DNA from 4 places in the Nocardiopsis coralliicola genome. Region 4 is predicted to be linked to each of the others. Evidence: riboswitches for the same ligand, from Rfam matches in the RefSeq annotation. Region 4 holds a riboswitch; each other region holds the start of a gene.

Region 1 (3,514 bases), on a different contig from region 4:
GTGGGCCGATCGCTCCTGCGCAAGCGCGATGTGCTCGGACGCTGAGACGGGGGGCCGGGAGGGGTCGCCTCCGGTGGCCCGGCTGCCCAGAACGCGGGTGTCGCTCATCCAGGTGTCCTTCCGATCAGCATTGATCGATTCCGCTGTGTGAATACCCCCGGGCCGCACCCCCGAAAGCAGCGCGGCGACCCCCAGCAGAAGAACAGACCCCCCAGAGGCCTGCAAGGGCCCCGTGGACACGGCGGCGCGCCCCCAACGCCGTCAACCAGCGGTTCCGGGGCCGCTCCGCAGTGCCCGCCTCCGCGGTCCGGCCCGGCGCGGAACGCCGCAGGTACCGGTCGCGTTAGCGTCGGAGAGGGCGCCGGCCGCGGCCCTGTCCGCGCCGCCGTGTCCGTGCACGTGCGGCTGCAGCCCGAGCACGGGCCCTGCACCGCACCTCCCAGGGGCGGCTGTGCACATTCTGCGGCGGCTGCCGCCGATCGCCACCGCCCCCTGTCCCGCGCGGCGCCCGGAGCACTGCACCGCGCATCCCCCGATCCAGCGAAGGCACACCATGGAACACGCCTCCAGCACCCCGCCCGGGCACCCGGGAGGAGCGCCCGCCGGCGCCCCCGCCCCGGCTCCCGCGGCTCCGCCCGGCGCCGCGGGCACCCGCCGCCGCACGCCGGCGCGCACCCCGATCGGCACCCACGCATTCAACGTCGTCCGCGGCGGGCTGATCGGAACGGCCGAGGTCGTTCCGGGGATCAGCGGCGGAACGGTGGCGCTGATCGTCGGGGTGTACGAATCGATCATCACCTCGGCCGGGCATGTGGTCTCCGGCATCCGGCACACCGTCACCGACGGCATCCGCGGCCGCGGCATGGGCGCGGCGGCGGCCGAGTTCCGCCGGGCCGACTGGGGCACCGTCGCAGCGGTCGCCATCGGCATGGTGGCGGCGGCGATCGTCGCCGCCCGCGTCGTGGCGCCGCTGGTGGAGGCGCACCCGGAGCACTCCTACGGCCTGTTCTTCGGCCTGGTCCTGGCCTCCCTGTGGGTGCCCTACACCGCCGCCGGCGGCCGCTGGCGGCCTTGGCACTACGCCGTGGCGCTGGCGGCGGCCGTCGCGGCGTTCTTCGCGACCGGCATGCCGCCCGCCCAGGTCGAGCCGACCCCGATCGTCGTCGCCGCGGCCGCGGCCATCGCCGTCTCCGCACTGGTCATGCCGGGCATGTCCGGGTCGTTCATCCTGCTCACGCTCGGCCTCTACACGACCACCATGGCGGCGCTCAACGAGCGCGACCTCGGCTACATCGGCACCTTCCTGCTCGGCGCGGCGATCGGCGGCGCACTCTTCGTGAAGCTCCTACAGTGGCTGCTGGAGCACCACCGGATGATCACGCTGGTGGTGATGACCGGCGTGATGGCCGGCTCGCTGCGGGCGCTGTGGCCGTGGCAGGACGCCGACCGCGGGCTCTCCGGGCCCTCCGCCGACGCCGGCACCACGGTGCTCTTCGCCGCCGGCGGCTTCTGCACCGTCGTCGTGGTGCTGCTGCTGGAGCACGCGGTCAGCAGGCGCAGCGCCCCGCACGTCCCCGACTGGGACGCCGACGGCGGCTCCGGAGCTCCCGGCTCCGCCGCCCCTGGCCGCGGCGGGGGCCGGCATACCCGCCCCGCATCCCGGCGGTGAGCCGGGGGATGGCACTGTAGGAGCGGCCCGCGCGGATGTGACCGCAGCGGGCCGCACAACCGCATACGGCGCGGGGTGCCGGTGCCAGCACCGGCTGAGATGACACCCGTAGAACCTGCACTAGCTCGCACTAGCGAAGGGACGCCATGGGCTCCTTTACCGTTCTTTCCATCGCCGGCACCGATCCCAGCGGGGGCGCCGGCGGCCAGGCCGACCTGAAGACGTTCTCGGCGCTGGGCGCCTATGGCACCAGCGTCGTCACGGCGCTCGTCGCGCAGACCACGACCGGCGTCGCCGAGGTGCTGCCGGTCCCGCCAGCGTTCATCAAGCGCCAGCTGGCGGTGCTGCTCGACGACGTCCGGGTGGACGCCGTCAAGATCGGCATGCTCGGCGACGCGGACGTCATCGCCGCGGTCGCCGAGGTGCTGGACTCCTACCGCCCCCCGCACGTCGTCCTCGACCCGGTGATGGTGGCCAAGAGCGGCGACCGGCTGCTCGCGGAGGAGGCGGTGGCGGCGCTGCGCGAGGTCCTGCTGCCGCGGGCCGACCTGGTCACCCCCAACCTCCCCGAGGCGGCGGACCTGCTCGGGGAGAAGGAGGTCGGCGATCTCGCGGCGATGGAGGAGCAGGCGCGCCGGCTGCTCGCCGCGGGCGCGCGGCGGGTGCTGCTCAAGGGCGGGCACCTGGACGGCCCGGAGTCGGCCGACCTGCTCGTGGCGGACGGCGCAGCGGCGGTGCCGTTCACCGCGCCGCGGGTGGCCACCCGCAACACGCACGGCACCGGCTGCACGCTGTCTTCGGCGATCGCCGCGCTGCTGCCGCAGCGCCCGGACTATCCGGCCGCCGTCGGCGCAGCGAAGGAGTACCTCACCGGCGCGCTGCGCCGGGCCGACGAGCTCGGCATCGGCCGCGGAAACGGGCCGGTACACCACTTCCACGCGTGGTGGTGATGGTGCTGCAGGCGTGTGCAGCAGCAGCGGTGCAGCGCCGGGAGCCCTCGAACGGCTGGGCGCCGCCCGCAGTGCGGACGGCGCCCAGGGGCGGTGTGCGGCCGAGGCCGCGAACGGCAGCGGTCAGCTGCCGGTGCCGCTGACCTCGCGGTCGGGGTGGCGCCAGTCCGGGTTCGCGAAGTACTTCTTCGTCTCCACCACGATGACGCTGCCGAGGATGACCAGGCCGATCAGGTTCGGAACGGCCATCAGCCCGTTGGCGACGTCGCTGAACGACCAGGCGAGGGTGAGCTCGGTCGTCGCGCCGACGTAGACCACCAGGACGAACAGGATCCGGAACGGGAAGACCGCCTTGCGGCCGACCAGGTAGTCCAGGCACCGCTCGCCGTAGTAGGACCAGCCCACCAGCGTGGTGAAGGCGAAGAACATCAGCGAGATGGCGACGATGTAGCCGCCGAACGGCGCCAGGCCGGGCGCGATGTCCCCGAACGCCTGGCTCATCGCGTCGTTGGTCATGATCGCGCCGTCATCGGCGTTGCCGGTCTGCCAGACGCCGCTGACGATGATCACCAGGCCGGTCATCGTGACGACGATGATCGTGTCGATGAAGGTCTGCGTCATGGAGACCATCGCCTGCCGCACCGGCTGCGCGGTCTTCGCCGCGGCAGCGGCGATGCCACCGGTGCCCAGGCCGGACTCGTTGGAGAACATCCCGCGGGCCATGCCCTGCTGCATCGCGATGATGAACGCGGCGCCGGCGAAGCCGCCGACCGGCGCGGTGCCGGTGAAGGCGTCGCTGAAGATCAGCCCGAACGCCGCCGGGATGGCGTCCACGTTCACCACGAGGACCAGCAGGGAGGCGAGCACGTAGGCGATGATCATGAACGGCACGACG
Region 2 (3,514 bases), on a different contig from region 4:
CGGCACTACACCGGCGACGTGCTGGGCCTGGAAGGGGCCGCTGTCACCGCGGTCGAGCAGGGCGCCATCCCGATGACCGACGGCCGCTTCATTCCCCGTGCAGGGCGCCGCGTGTTCCGCCTCGGCGCCGCGGGCGGGGCCACCCGGCCCTCCACCGGCTACACCTTCAGCGGCATCCAGCGCCAGGTCGCCGCGGTGGCGCGCGCACTGGAAGAGGGGCGCACGCCGGTGCCCCCGGTGCCGCACCGCCGCCGGCACCTGGCGATGGACGCGGTGCTGCTGCGCGCCCTGGACGCGGGGCGGGTGCGCGGCGACGCGTTCTTCGCCGGACTGTTCGCCCGCAACAGCATGGTCGACGTGCTCGACTTCCTCGACGGGCGCACCACCCTCCGCCGCGAGCTCGCCATCGGGGCGACCACGCCCGTCGCGCCCATGGCTGCCACCGTGGTCGAACGCCTGCTCGGCCGGCCCCGCTGAGGCGCCGCCCGCCCGATTCCTTGAAGGCTCGCCCCGCGCTGGGTCATACCAGCGGGCAGCGGTGCCTGGGGCGGGGCGTGTCCCGACCTCCCGGGAACGCACCGGTGCCAGCCATAGAGTGCACGAGCATCCGTTATCCTCTTGAAAATCGAGTAGATCGAGTTTCGAGGAATTGGAGTCCCGATGGTCTCGGCCACGTTCGGGCTGTTCGCCGCCTCCCACGCGGTCCTCTGCGCGGCGCTGCTCGGCGCGGCGCGAAAGCAGCGGTCCTGGTGCCTGCTGTTCGCCGGCGTGGTCGCCGCAGGGCTGGTCTACGACAACGGCATCGTCGCCCTGGGGGCCGCCATCGGCGAGGGGGCGCTTCTGGAGGGGCTGAACTACCCGCGTTTCGTGGTCCACGCCCTGTTCACGCCGCTGCTGGTGATCACCGCGGTGGGTCTGGCGCGGCGCTCCGGCGCCCCGTGGGCGCAGGGCAGGGGAGTGCACGCCGCCTTCTGCGCGGTGGCCGCCGCGCTCGTCGCCTACGGAATCGGCTTCGAGGTCGCCGGCCTGGAACTCGTGCCGCAGACCGAGGGCGACGCCCTCCGCTACTCCGGCGCCGAGGCCGCTCCGCCGGTCCCGGCCGCCGCCGCGATCCTGATCGTCATCGGGGTCGGCCTCGCCCTGGTCCGCAGAGGAGGGCTGGCGCTGCTGCTCGGCGCGGCCGCGATGTTCGCGGCGGCCGCCGCTCCCAGCGCGCCGATGGCGCTCGCCAATCTCGGCGAAGTGGCCCTGATCGCCGGATTCGCAATCACCGGAACCCGCCGGCCGCCCGCCGCGGCGCTCCGCTCCGCGCCCGGGTGAAAAATTCGAGGGGCAGCCGCCGATTTCCGCCGCCTGCGCTGGCATTTCCCAATCGGACGCGATAGTGGGATTGCCAGGTGCGGGGCGGACTGTGATACACGTTCTGTGACCCCGCGGGGGCCTTCGGTAGAGGGCTGAGATCAGGCTGGCACCGCCTGGAACCGTTGAACCTGATCCGGTTGACACCGGCGTAGGAAGCGAGGACCGCAGATGGCTGCGCGCATTCCCGAAAAGCCCCGCCCCACTGGAAATCCGGCCGGCGAACCCGACTCTGAGCGGTATGCGTCGCATTCGCTCGCCTGGGTCGAGGACTCGGAGCACGGGATCCGCGTTCCGGTCACCGAGATCGCACTCGACGACACCTCCGGGCGCCCCAACGAACCGGTCCGCGTCTACCGCACTGCCGGTCCCGGCAGCGTCCCCGAGTACGGACTGCCGCCGCTGCGCGCGCCGTGGATCGCGGCGCGCGAGGACACCGAGACCTATGCGGCGCGGGGCCGCCGGCTCGCCGACGACGGCCGCGCGGCCGCGCGGCGGGGCGCCCCGTCCCAGCAGTGGCAGGGGCGCCGCGCGGCACCGCTCCGCGCAAAGGCCGGTGGCACGGTCACCCAGATGCACTACGCGCGGCGCGGCATCGTCACCCCCGAAATGCGGTTCGTGGCACTGCGCGAGCAGTGCGACGCGGAGCTGGTCCGCAGCGAAGTCGCCGCGGGCCGGGCGATCATCCCGGCCAACGTGAACCACCCGGAGTCCGAGCCGATGATCATCGGCAAGCGGTTCCTGGTGAAGATCAACGCCAATATCGGCAACTCCGCGGTCACCAGCTCGATCGCCGAGGAGGTGGCCAAGCTCCAATGGGCCGCCAAATGGGGCGCGGACACCCTGATGGACCTGTCGACCGGAAACGACATCCACACCACCCGCGAATGGATCATCCGCAACGCGCCGATCCCGGTGGGCACGGTGCCCATCTATCAGGCGCTGGAAAAGGTCGACGGCGATGCCAATGCGCTGACCTGGGAAATCTATCGCGACACCATTATCGAGCAGTGCAAGCAGGGCGTCGACTACATGACGGTCCACGCCGGGGTGCTGCTGCGCTACGTCCCGCTGACCGCCGAACGGGTGACCGGGATCGTCTCGCGCGGCGGGTCGATCATGGCCGGCTGGTGCCTGGCCCACCACGAGGAGAACTTCCTCTACACGCGCTTCGACGAGCTCTGCGCGATCTTCGCCCGCTACGACGTCGCCTTCTCACTGGGCGACGGGCTGCGGCCCGGGTCGATCGCCGACGCCAACGACGCCGCCCAGTTCGCCGAGCTGGACACCCTAGCCGAGCTGACCCGCCGGGCGTGGACCCACGACGTCCAGGTCATGGTCGAGGGGCCGGGGCACATCCCGCTGCACCAGGTGCGGGAGAACGTCGAACGGCAGCAGGAGCTCTGCGACGGCGCCCCGTTCTACACGCTGGGGCCGCTGGTCACCGACATCGCCCCCGGCTACGACCACATCACCTCGGCGATCGGGGCCACCGAGATCGCCCGGTACGGCACCGCGATGCTGTGCTACGTCACGCCCAAGGAGCACCTCGGGCTGCCCGACCTCGACGACGTGCGCACCGGGGTGATCACCTACAAGATCGCCGCGCACGCCGCCGACATCGCCAAGGGCCACCCCGGGGCCGCGGCGCGCGACGACGCCCTGTCGAGGGCGCGGTTCGAGTTCCGCTGGCGCGACCAGTTCGCGCTGGGGCTGGACCCCGAGACGGCCGAAGCCTTCCACGACGAGACACTCCCCGCGGAACCCGCCAAGACGGCGCACTTCTGCTCGATGTGCGGGCCGAAGTTCTGCTCCATGCGGATCTCCCAGGACATCCGCGACGCCTACGGCGCCGCGGGATCCGCCGACGTCGCGGCGGGTATGCAGCAGAAGAGCCGCGAGTTCCTCGAGTCCGGCGGGCGGGTCTACCTGCCCGACCCCGCCCCGGCCGCGAGCCGGGGCGAGGCAGGGCCGCCCTAGGCGCCGCTCTCGGGCAGAGGCGCCCCGGCCCTCCTCAACGGCGTTCGTCCGCGAGGGGGCCGCAGGCGTCGACGGCCCGGCGCCACGCACGGGCGTCGTCCCACAGTGCAGCCGGGGGTTCCGCGGGCGCGAAGAGCCACATGCGCTGCTCCGCACCGGAGACCCGGCCGTCGAT
Region 3 (3,514 bases), on a different contig from region 4:
TGGGCAGCGGCGCGATGCCGTTGCGGGACAGCAGGTCCCACACCGAGCCCTCGGTGCCCGGCGTGACGCGGCGCAGCGCCACCGTGGTCAGCTCCGTGGCCGAGGCGAGGAGCGCCTGCTCCAGCACCGCCATCGACGGGGCGCCGCCGGTGCCGGTGATCAGCCGCGAGCCGAAGGACCGGCCCGCGATGACCAGCGGGTCGGAGCCCGCTGCGGAGCCCGGTGCCGGGCCGGTCGCGGCGGCCGCGGGTGCGGTGGTCTCGGTCATCGGTGTCCTCACCCTCCCTGGACTGCGGTCACGACGTCGACGCGGTCCCCGTCGGCGAGCGGCGCGCTGTCCCAGGACCCCCGGCGCACGACCGCGTCGTTGACGGCGGCGGCCACCCCGCCGGGCGCCTGTGTCAGGGCGCGGACCACATCGCCGACGGTACTGCCGTCGGGGTAGGCCCGGTGTTCTCCGTTGACGGTGATCTCCACGGCTGCGGCTCCTTCTCGGTACTCGTGCTGCTGGGCGGTCAGCGGGCTGCCCCGGCGCGTCCGGCCGGGGCCCGGTCCTGCGGCGGCTGCTCCGCGCCCTCCGGGCCGGGAGGGGCGCCGAACCGCGCCGCGGCGAAGCGCCGCGCGTGGTCCGGCAGCGGGTCGCCGGCGAGCACCGCGGCCAGCGCGTCGGCGGTCGCCGGGGTGAGCAGCACGCCGTGCCGGAAGTGCCCGGCGGCGAGGTGCAGCCCCTCCGGGCCGCCGCCGGCCGGGCCCAGCAGCGGCTCGTTGTCCGGCGAACCCGGCCGCAGGCCGACGCAGGCCTCGGCGATCTCCAGCTCGCCCACACCGGGCACCAGGGTGTGCGCGTCGCGGAGCACCTGGTAGACGCCGCCCGCGGTGAGCCGGGTGTCGGCGCCCACCTCCTCCTGGGTGGCGCCGACGACGATCTCGCCGTCGGCGCGCGGCACCAGGTACACCGGTACGCCCCGGACCAGGCCGCGCACCGTGCGGCCGACGATCGGCGGTTCACCCGGCGGGGTGCGCAGCCGCAGCAGCTGGCCCTTGACCGGGCGGAGCGGCGGAACCAGCCCCGGCGGCAGGCCGCCGATGGACGGGGTCCAGGCTCCGGCGGCGAGCACGACCTGCTCAGCGCGGACCAGCGCGCCGGAGTCGGTGTAGAGGCCGCGCACCCGCCCTCCGGCAGCGGCGAGAGCGGTGGCCCTGCCCGTGATCCGCCGCACGCCGCGGGCCGCTCCGGCCCGGCGCAGCGCCGCGAGGAGCCGCCGCGGATCGACCGAGTGGTCGCCGGGCACGTGCAGGCCGCCGCGTACGTCGGGGGAGAGCAGCGGCTCCAGCCTGCGGCACTGCCGCGAGGTCAGCCGCTCGGCGTCCATCCCGAGCCGGGCGTGCAGCGTGCCGAGCTCGGTGAGGCGGGAGATGTCGTCGGCGCCGAACGCGATCTGCAGCGTGCCGGCGGTGCTGAAGCCGGCGCAGCCTGCCTCGCCGGCGTCGGCCTCGGCATCGGCGATGAAACCGGGATAGCGGTCGCGGGAGACCGCGGCGAAGCGCATCAGCTCCTCTTCGCCGAAGACCGCCTCGGTGGCCGGGGTGAGCATGCCCGCGGCGACGGTCGAGGCCGCATTCGGCTCGGCGGCCGGTGCCACGACCGCCGTGCGCAGGCCGCGCCGCGCGGCCCGCCAGGCGGTGGCGAGGCCGATCAGCCCGCCGCCGGCCACCACCACGTCGAAGACGGCTCCGGAACCGCCGGGCGGCGCGGCGGCCGCTGCCGCAGCGCCGGGCGCCTCGGGGCCGGACGGTGTCGGGGGCATAGGTGCTCCTCCACTCCCTTCGCCGGAATGACCCGGATCAGGTTCTGCGGTCGAGGGCTCGCAGCCCCCCTCTCAGCCGGGTCCCACCCGGCTCCCGCGGGGATGTTCTCCCCCCATTCTAGGCACGGTGCGCCACCGCGCCCCGCGCGGGAGCGGCCCGGCCGGGGCCCGAGCGGCGCCGCGCTGACGCGCGGATATGGCACATTGGGGGTGTGAACGAGAACGACAAGAGCATCGACGACCTGGTCGGAGACTGGACCACCCTGCGGGACGCCGCGACCGGGATGGGCGTCTCGCCCAACCGGGTCAAGCAGTTCATCCGCGACCACAGGCTGATCGGCATCCGCCGCGCGGGCGAGCTGCAGATCCCCTCCGCGTTCCTGTCCGGGGACGACGTGGTGAAGGGCCTGCCCGGCACGCTCACCGTCCTGGCCGACTGCGGCTTCTCCGACGAGGAGGCGCTCGCCTGGCTGTTCACCGAGGACCCCACCCTGCCCGGCAGCCCGGTCCAGGCGCTGATCGAGAACCGCGGCACCGAAGTCCGCCGCCGGGCGCAGGCGCTGGCCCTGTAGGCCCGCCCCGCCCGAGTCCCCGCGCCGGGGGCGGCCGCTGCGTCCGGCGCGGCGGCCGCCCCCGGCACACCGCGCTTCCGCAGCCGCCGGGGGAGGGTGCCGTCCAGGCCCGCGGCCGGCCCCGCTCCAGCAGGGCCTCCGGCTGCCGGCCGTGCGCCCGCCTGCCGGGGCGGCCCGGTGCCCCCCGGACCTCGCCGCCCGGCGGTGAACCCCGGACAGTGGCGGACGCGCCCCCCGGCCTGCCCCCAGCGGCTCCGCACCGCCCCGCGCCGCGCGCGGGGCGCCCACCCCCAGGAGGCCCCATGAGCCCGACCGTCCGCGAGCGGTTCGCCCGCGCCCGCCTGTACCTGTGCACCGACGCCCGATCCGACCGCGGGGACCTGGAGTCCTTCCTCGATGCGGCACTCGCCGGCGGTGTCGACGTCGTCCAGCTGCGCGACAAGCGGCTGGAAGCCCGCCAGGAGCTGGAAGCGCTCGCCGCAGTGCGCGCCGCCTGCGCGCGGCACGGCGCGCTGATGGCGGTCAACGACCGGGCCGACCTGGCCCACGCGGCCGGCGCCGACGTCCTGCACCTCGGGCAGAACGACCTGCCGGTGCGGGCCGCGCGCGCCATCATCGGCGACGGCCCGGTGATCGGCCGCTCGAACAACACCGCGGAGGCGGCCGCCGCCTCGGCCGAGGAGCCCGGCACGGACTACTTCTGCGTCGGGCCCGTCTGGGCGACGCCCACCAAGCCCGGCCGCCCCGCGGCGGGCCTGGACCTGGTGCGCCGGGCCGCCGAACTGGCGGGCGGCCGGCCGTGGTTCGCCATCGGCGGCATCGGCCAGGACAACCTCGCCGACGTCATCGGCGCCGGCGCCCGCCGCGCCGTCGTCGTCCGCGCCATCACCGAAGCCGACGACCCCGAGGCCGCGGCCGCCGCCCTCGCCCGCCGCCTCGCCGCGGCCGCCGGCGGCGCCTGATCCCGCAGCAGGAGGCCACGGCTGCTGATCCGCGCCGGTTCCCCGGCGCCGGCGTGCACCGCAGCTCCGGCGGCTCCGTCCGCCGCGCCGTCCGCGCCGGCGGCCCCTGCCCCCGCCGCGGAGCGGGCGGCGTCCGTTGGGTAACGATCGGGGGCCGGATCTTCACCGACCG
Region 4 (3,514 bases):
TCCGGCGGAGCGCAGGAGCCGCCGCAGGTCGGCGGTGAACTGAAGATCCGCGCCACGGTGCTGCTCGGCGGCCTCGACCCGGCCGACGTGCAGGTGGAGGCCGCCATCGGCCGGGTCGGTCCCGACGACCGGCTGGAGTCGCCGGAGACGGTGCGGCTCGCCCCGGACGACAACGGCGCCGGCGCCGGCGATCCCGGCGATCCGCTCCGCCGCTACTCCGGCTCGGTACCGCTGGCGCGCGCCGGATCGAGCGGCTACACCGTCCGGATACTGCCGTCCCACCCTGGCCTCACCAGCCCGGCCGAGATGGGCCTCGTCGTCGTCCCCGCACCGCCCCAGGGCATGCACACGGACGACTCCGTACCGCTCCGCTGACGGCCCCGGGCCGCGCCTCTCCGGCGCGGCCCGCCCGCGTTCTCCGGCCGGGTGCCGGTGCATGCGGCGTAGGGGGCTGGCGGAGGAAGGCCGAGGGCGGCTTCGCCGGCGGTCTTCTTGCTCTGTTCCGTCGCTGCGGAGCCGGCGAGCGACCAGCGCCGCTGCGGGGTCGCGGGGCCGGGGTGCAAGGGATCAAGACAAAGGACGGCTTCGCCGACAGACTTTCGCCCTGTCCCACCGCTCGGAACCGCTGCGCGACCAGTGTTCCTGCTGTTCGCGGGGCAGGTGCTCCCACTTCTCGGTAGCCGGCTTTCCGGTGTTCTTTGTGTCGGACAAGCGCAAAAGCGGCAGCGACGGCGAGGGAGGGGGCCTGGGCGGGTCGGCCGGGTGTCTGGATGGTCGCGGAGCAGGGGTGGGGGACAAATGCCATGAAACGGACGCAATGACGGGGGCCTTGCAAACCCGGACCTAGCAAGAGACACCCTCCCCCTGTGGACCCGGCGCGCAGAGCCCGATTCCGTTCCACGCTGACCTGCGCAACGCCAGGTCACACAGCGTGTCGATGTCCGATTTCCGCACACCCGCCTTTTCCGCGGCCAGGCCGGCGAAAAGGCGCGAGTCGCGGCGACGAATTGGGTGCTTTGGTCGGTTTGAGGCAGGAGTGACCCCTCGGCCCGCGGAAAAGGAACGCGCCGCGCTCCTGCGCGTAGGCCCCCCAAGCCGGACACCCGCCCGCCCGCGGTGATCAGCGCCCAGATTCGCCCGATATGTCGTCACGCAGAGTGAAACTGGTCCGGTGAATGGGCCGCGGAACGGTCACACCCCCAGGGTTTTCCGCGCATCGGCCCGCGAAAAGGTGGCAGTCGTGGCGCCGGTGAGGTGTTACCAGCGGTTCGCGAACCGCCCGCCCGCACCGGGTCCGCCTGCCGCCGACCCTGCAACCCCGCTATTCACACCAGTCACACCCGCCCCGCACGCCCGCCCCGCGACCAGCCGCCGCCCGGCCGCCGTCTCGGGCCCCGCCCACCTTGGCCGTCACTGCCGTCTTTGGCTTGTCCGACGCACCGACCAGCCCGCCACCCGACTGCCCCCGTGCGGGAGCCTGCGGCCTCTCCCGGCGCTGTAGTCACACCAGTCCCTCGCGCCCACCTGCGGCCCCTGTTCACCCCTGCCGTCACTGCCGCTTCTCCGCTTGTCCGACGCAATGACCATCGGCCAGCCGGCTGGAGGGATGCGGGAGCCTTCGGCCTGATCCGCCCCCAGCCCCGGAGCCAGCAGCACTCTGGTTGCACGCCGTGTCTGAAGCGGCGGAACAGAGCGAAGAATCCGCCGGCGAAGCCGCCCTTGCTGGTCATGCCTGCGCCCCAGCCCCGGCCAGCAGAAGCCTTGTTCACACGGCGGCCAGGAGTGGCGGGGCAGGGCCGATAAGACCGCCGGCGGAGCCTCCCTCGCCGCGGTACCGAGGGCATGGAGCGCGGTTTCGACCGAATGCATCCTGTGCGCGCCGTGTGGGGTGGATCGTGTGGATCAGGGGTGGCATCGGCGGTGGGGCGGGCTTAGGGTGGAGGTAACCGACAGGGGAGCGCTTCGGCGCTGAGAGTGCGGTGCGACCGCAGACCCTTAGACACCTGATCTGGATCATGCCAGCGAAGGAAGTCGTGCTATCCGCCCTCCGGGCGCTCTCGGCCGAGCCCTCTCGTGTTCTCACGGATGCGAAGGGACCCATCGTGACCACCTCCACCCCCGCCGCCCGCCCGCAGGGGGCGCGCTGGCGGACCGTCGACATCGTTGTTGCCGCAGTCCTCGGCGTCGCCGTCGGCGTCGTGTTCTGGTTCTGGGGCATGCTCTGGCAGGCCACCGCGCCGCTGTTCCTCTTCTTCCCGCCGGCCCAGGCGGTGCTGTACGGCATCTGGCTCGTGCCCGGGGTCCTCGGCATGCTCATCCTCCGCAAGCCCGGTGCCGGAATCCTCACCTCGGTCGCCGCCGCAACGGTCTCCGCCCTGCTCGGTACGTCCTGGGGCGTGATGGTGATCGTGTCCGGCCTGCTCCAGGGGCTCCTGCCCGAGCTCGTCTTCCTGGCCGGCCGGTACCGCCGATGGGGGATGGGCGCTGCCGTGCTCGCCGGCGCCGCCGCCGGCCTGGTGCCGGTCGCCATGGACCTGACGCTCTCCTACGCCGACTGGCCGCTCTCCTTCATGGGCGCCTACGCCGTCCTGGTCGTGGCCAGCGCCGCGGCCATCGGCGGCGTCGGCAGCAGGCTGCTGGCCACCGCCCTGGCCCGCGCCGGCGCGCTCGCCCCCTTCCCCTCAGCACACGGGTGAGCGGCATGCCGGCCAACGCATCCGCCGGCGCGCGGGTCCGCTTCACCGGCTGGGGCTGGCGGCACGCCGGACGGCCCGGCTGGGCGCTGCGCGGCGTCGACCTGGCGATCGAACCGGGCGAGCGCGTCCTGCTGCTCGGCCCTTCCGGCGCCGGCAAGAGCACGCTGCTGCACGCCCTCGCCGGGCTGACCGGATCCGAGGGCGCGATCGGCGGTGAGCAGGAAGGGGACGTCGAGGTCGACGGCGCACCGCCGCGCCGCGGCCGCGGCGCGGCGCTCGTCGCCCAGGACCCCGAGGCGCAGCTGGTCATGGCCCGGGCCGGCGACGACGTCGCGTTCGGCCTGGAGAACCTGGCCGTTCCGCCTGCCGAGATCGGCCCCCGCGCCGCCGCCGCGCTGGACGCCGTCGGCTTCCCCTACCCGCCGGACCGCTCCACCGCGGCGCTCTCCGGCGGCGAGAAGCAGCGCCTGGTCGCCGCCGGTGCGCTCGCTCTGCAGCCGCGGCTGCTGCTGCTCGACGAGCCCACCGCCAACCTCGACCCGGACGGCGCCGCCCTGGTCCGCGGCCTGCTCGCCCGGATCGCCGCCGAATCCGACGCCACCATGCTGCTGGTCGAACACCGGGTGGCCGACGTCGCCGACCTGGTCGACCGTGTCGTAGTGGTCGATCCCGGTGGCGGGGTGAGTGCCGACGGCCCGCCCGCGGAGGTGTTCGCCCGGCAGGGTGCCGCGCTCGCGGCGCGCGGCGTGTGGGTGCCGGGCCGCGAGCCGTCGGCCCCCGCCTCGCCCGGACGCGTCGGCGCGCCGCTGCTGCACGCC

What was found. A riboswitch is a leader RNA that binds a small molecule or an ion and turns the genes downstream of it on or off. The one in region 4 is predicted to bind thiamine pyrophosphate.
Region 1: linked by a shared signal. The riboswitch ahead of thiD (bifunctional hydroxymethylpyrimidine kinase/phosphomethylpyrimidine kinase) and the one ahead of ACYVGT_RS26295 (ECF transporter S component) in region 4 are both predicted to bind thiamine pyrophosphate.
Region 2: linked by a shared signal. The riboswitch ahead of thiC (phosphomethylpyrimidine synthase ThiC) and the one ahead of ACYVGT_RS26295 (ECF transporter S component) in region 4 are both predicted to bind thiamine pyrophosphate.
Region 3: linked by a shared signal. The riboswitch ahead of thiO (glycine oxidase ThiO) and the one ahead of ACYVGT_RS26295 (ECF transporter S component) in region 4 are both predicted to bind thiamine pyrophosphate.

What each region holds. Positions count from the first base shown of each region.
Region 1 is NZ_BAAGXT010000003.1:55,721-59,234, forward strand. It holds gene rocD (ornithine--oxo-acid transaminase) at 1-108, opposite strand, end outside; gene ACYVGT_RS03655 (DUF368 domain-containing protein) at 554-1,669, shown strand; TPP riboswitch at 1,731-1,828, shown strand; gene thiD (bifunctional hydroxymethylpyrimidine kinase/phosphomethylpyrimidine kinase) at 1,816-2,619, shown strand; gene ACYVGT_RS03665 (alanine/glycine:cation symporter family protein) at 2,743-3,514, opposite strand, start outside.
Region 2 is NZ_BAAGXT010000004.1:198,073-201,586, reverse strand. It holds gene ACYVGT_RS05370 (lycopene cyclase family protein) at 1-477, shown strand, start outside; gene ACYVGT_RS05365 (hypothetical protein) at 661-1,320, shown strand; TPP riboswitch at 1,425-1,535, shown strand; gene thiC (phosphomethylpyrimidine synthase ThiC) at 1,531-3,339, shown strand; gene ACYVGT_RS05355 (FkbM family methyltransferase) at 3,374-3,514, opposite strand, start outside.
Region 3 is NZ_BAAGXT010000032.1:7,194-10,707, forward strand. It holds gene ACYVGT_RS19775 (thiazole synthase) at 1-268, opposite strand, end outside; gene thiS (sulfur carrier protein ThiS) at 277-477, opposite strand; gene thiO (glycine oxidase ThiO) at 516-1,808, opposite strand; TPP riboswitch at 1,806-1,916, opposite strand; gene ACYVGT_RS19790 (Rv2175c family DNA-binding protein) at 2,021-2,380, shown strand; gene thiE (thiamine phosphate synthase) at 2,683-3,342, shown strand.
Region 4 is NZ_BAAGXT010000063.1:17,053-20,566, reverse strand. It holds gene glgP (alpha-glucan family phosphorylase) at 1-375, shown strand, start outside; TPP riboswitch at 1,942-2,047, shown strand; gene ACYVGT_RS26295 (ECF transporter S component) at 2,100-2,696, shown strand; gene ACYVGT_RS26290 (ABC transporter ATP-binding protein) at 2,702-3,514, shown strand, end outside.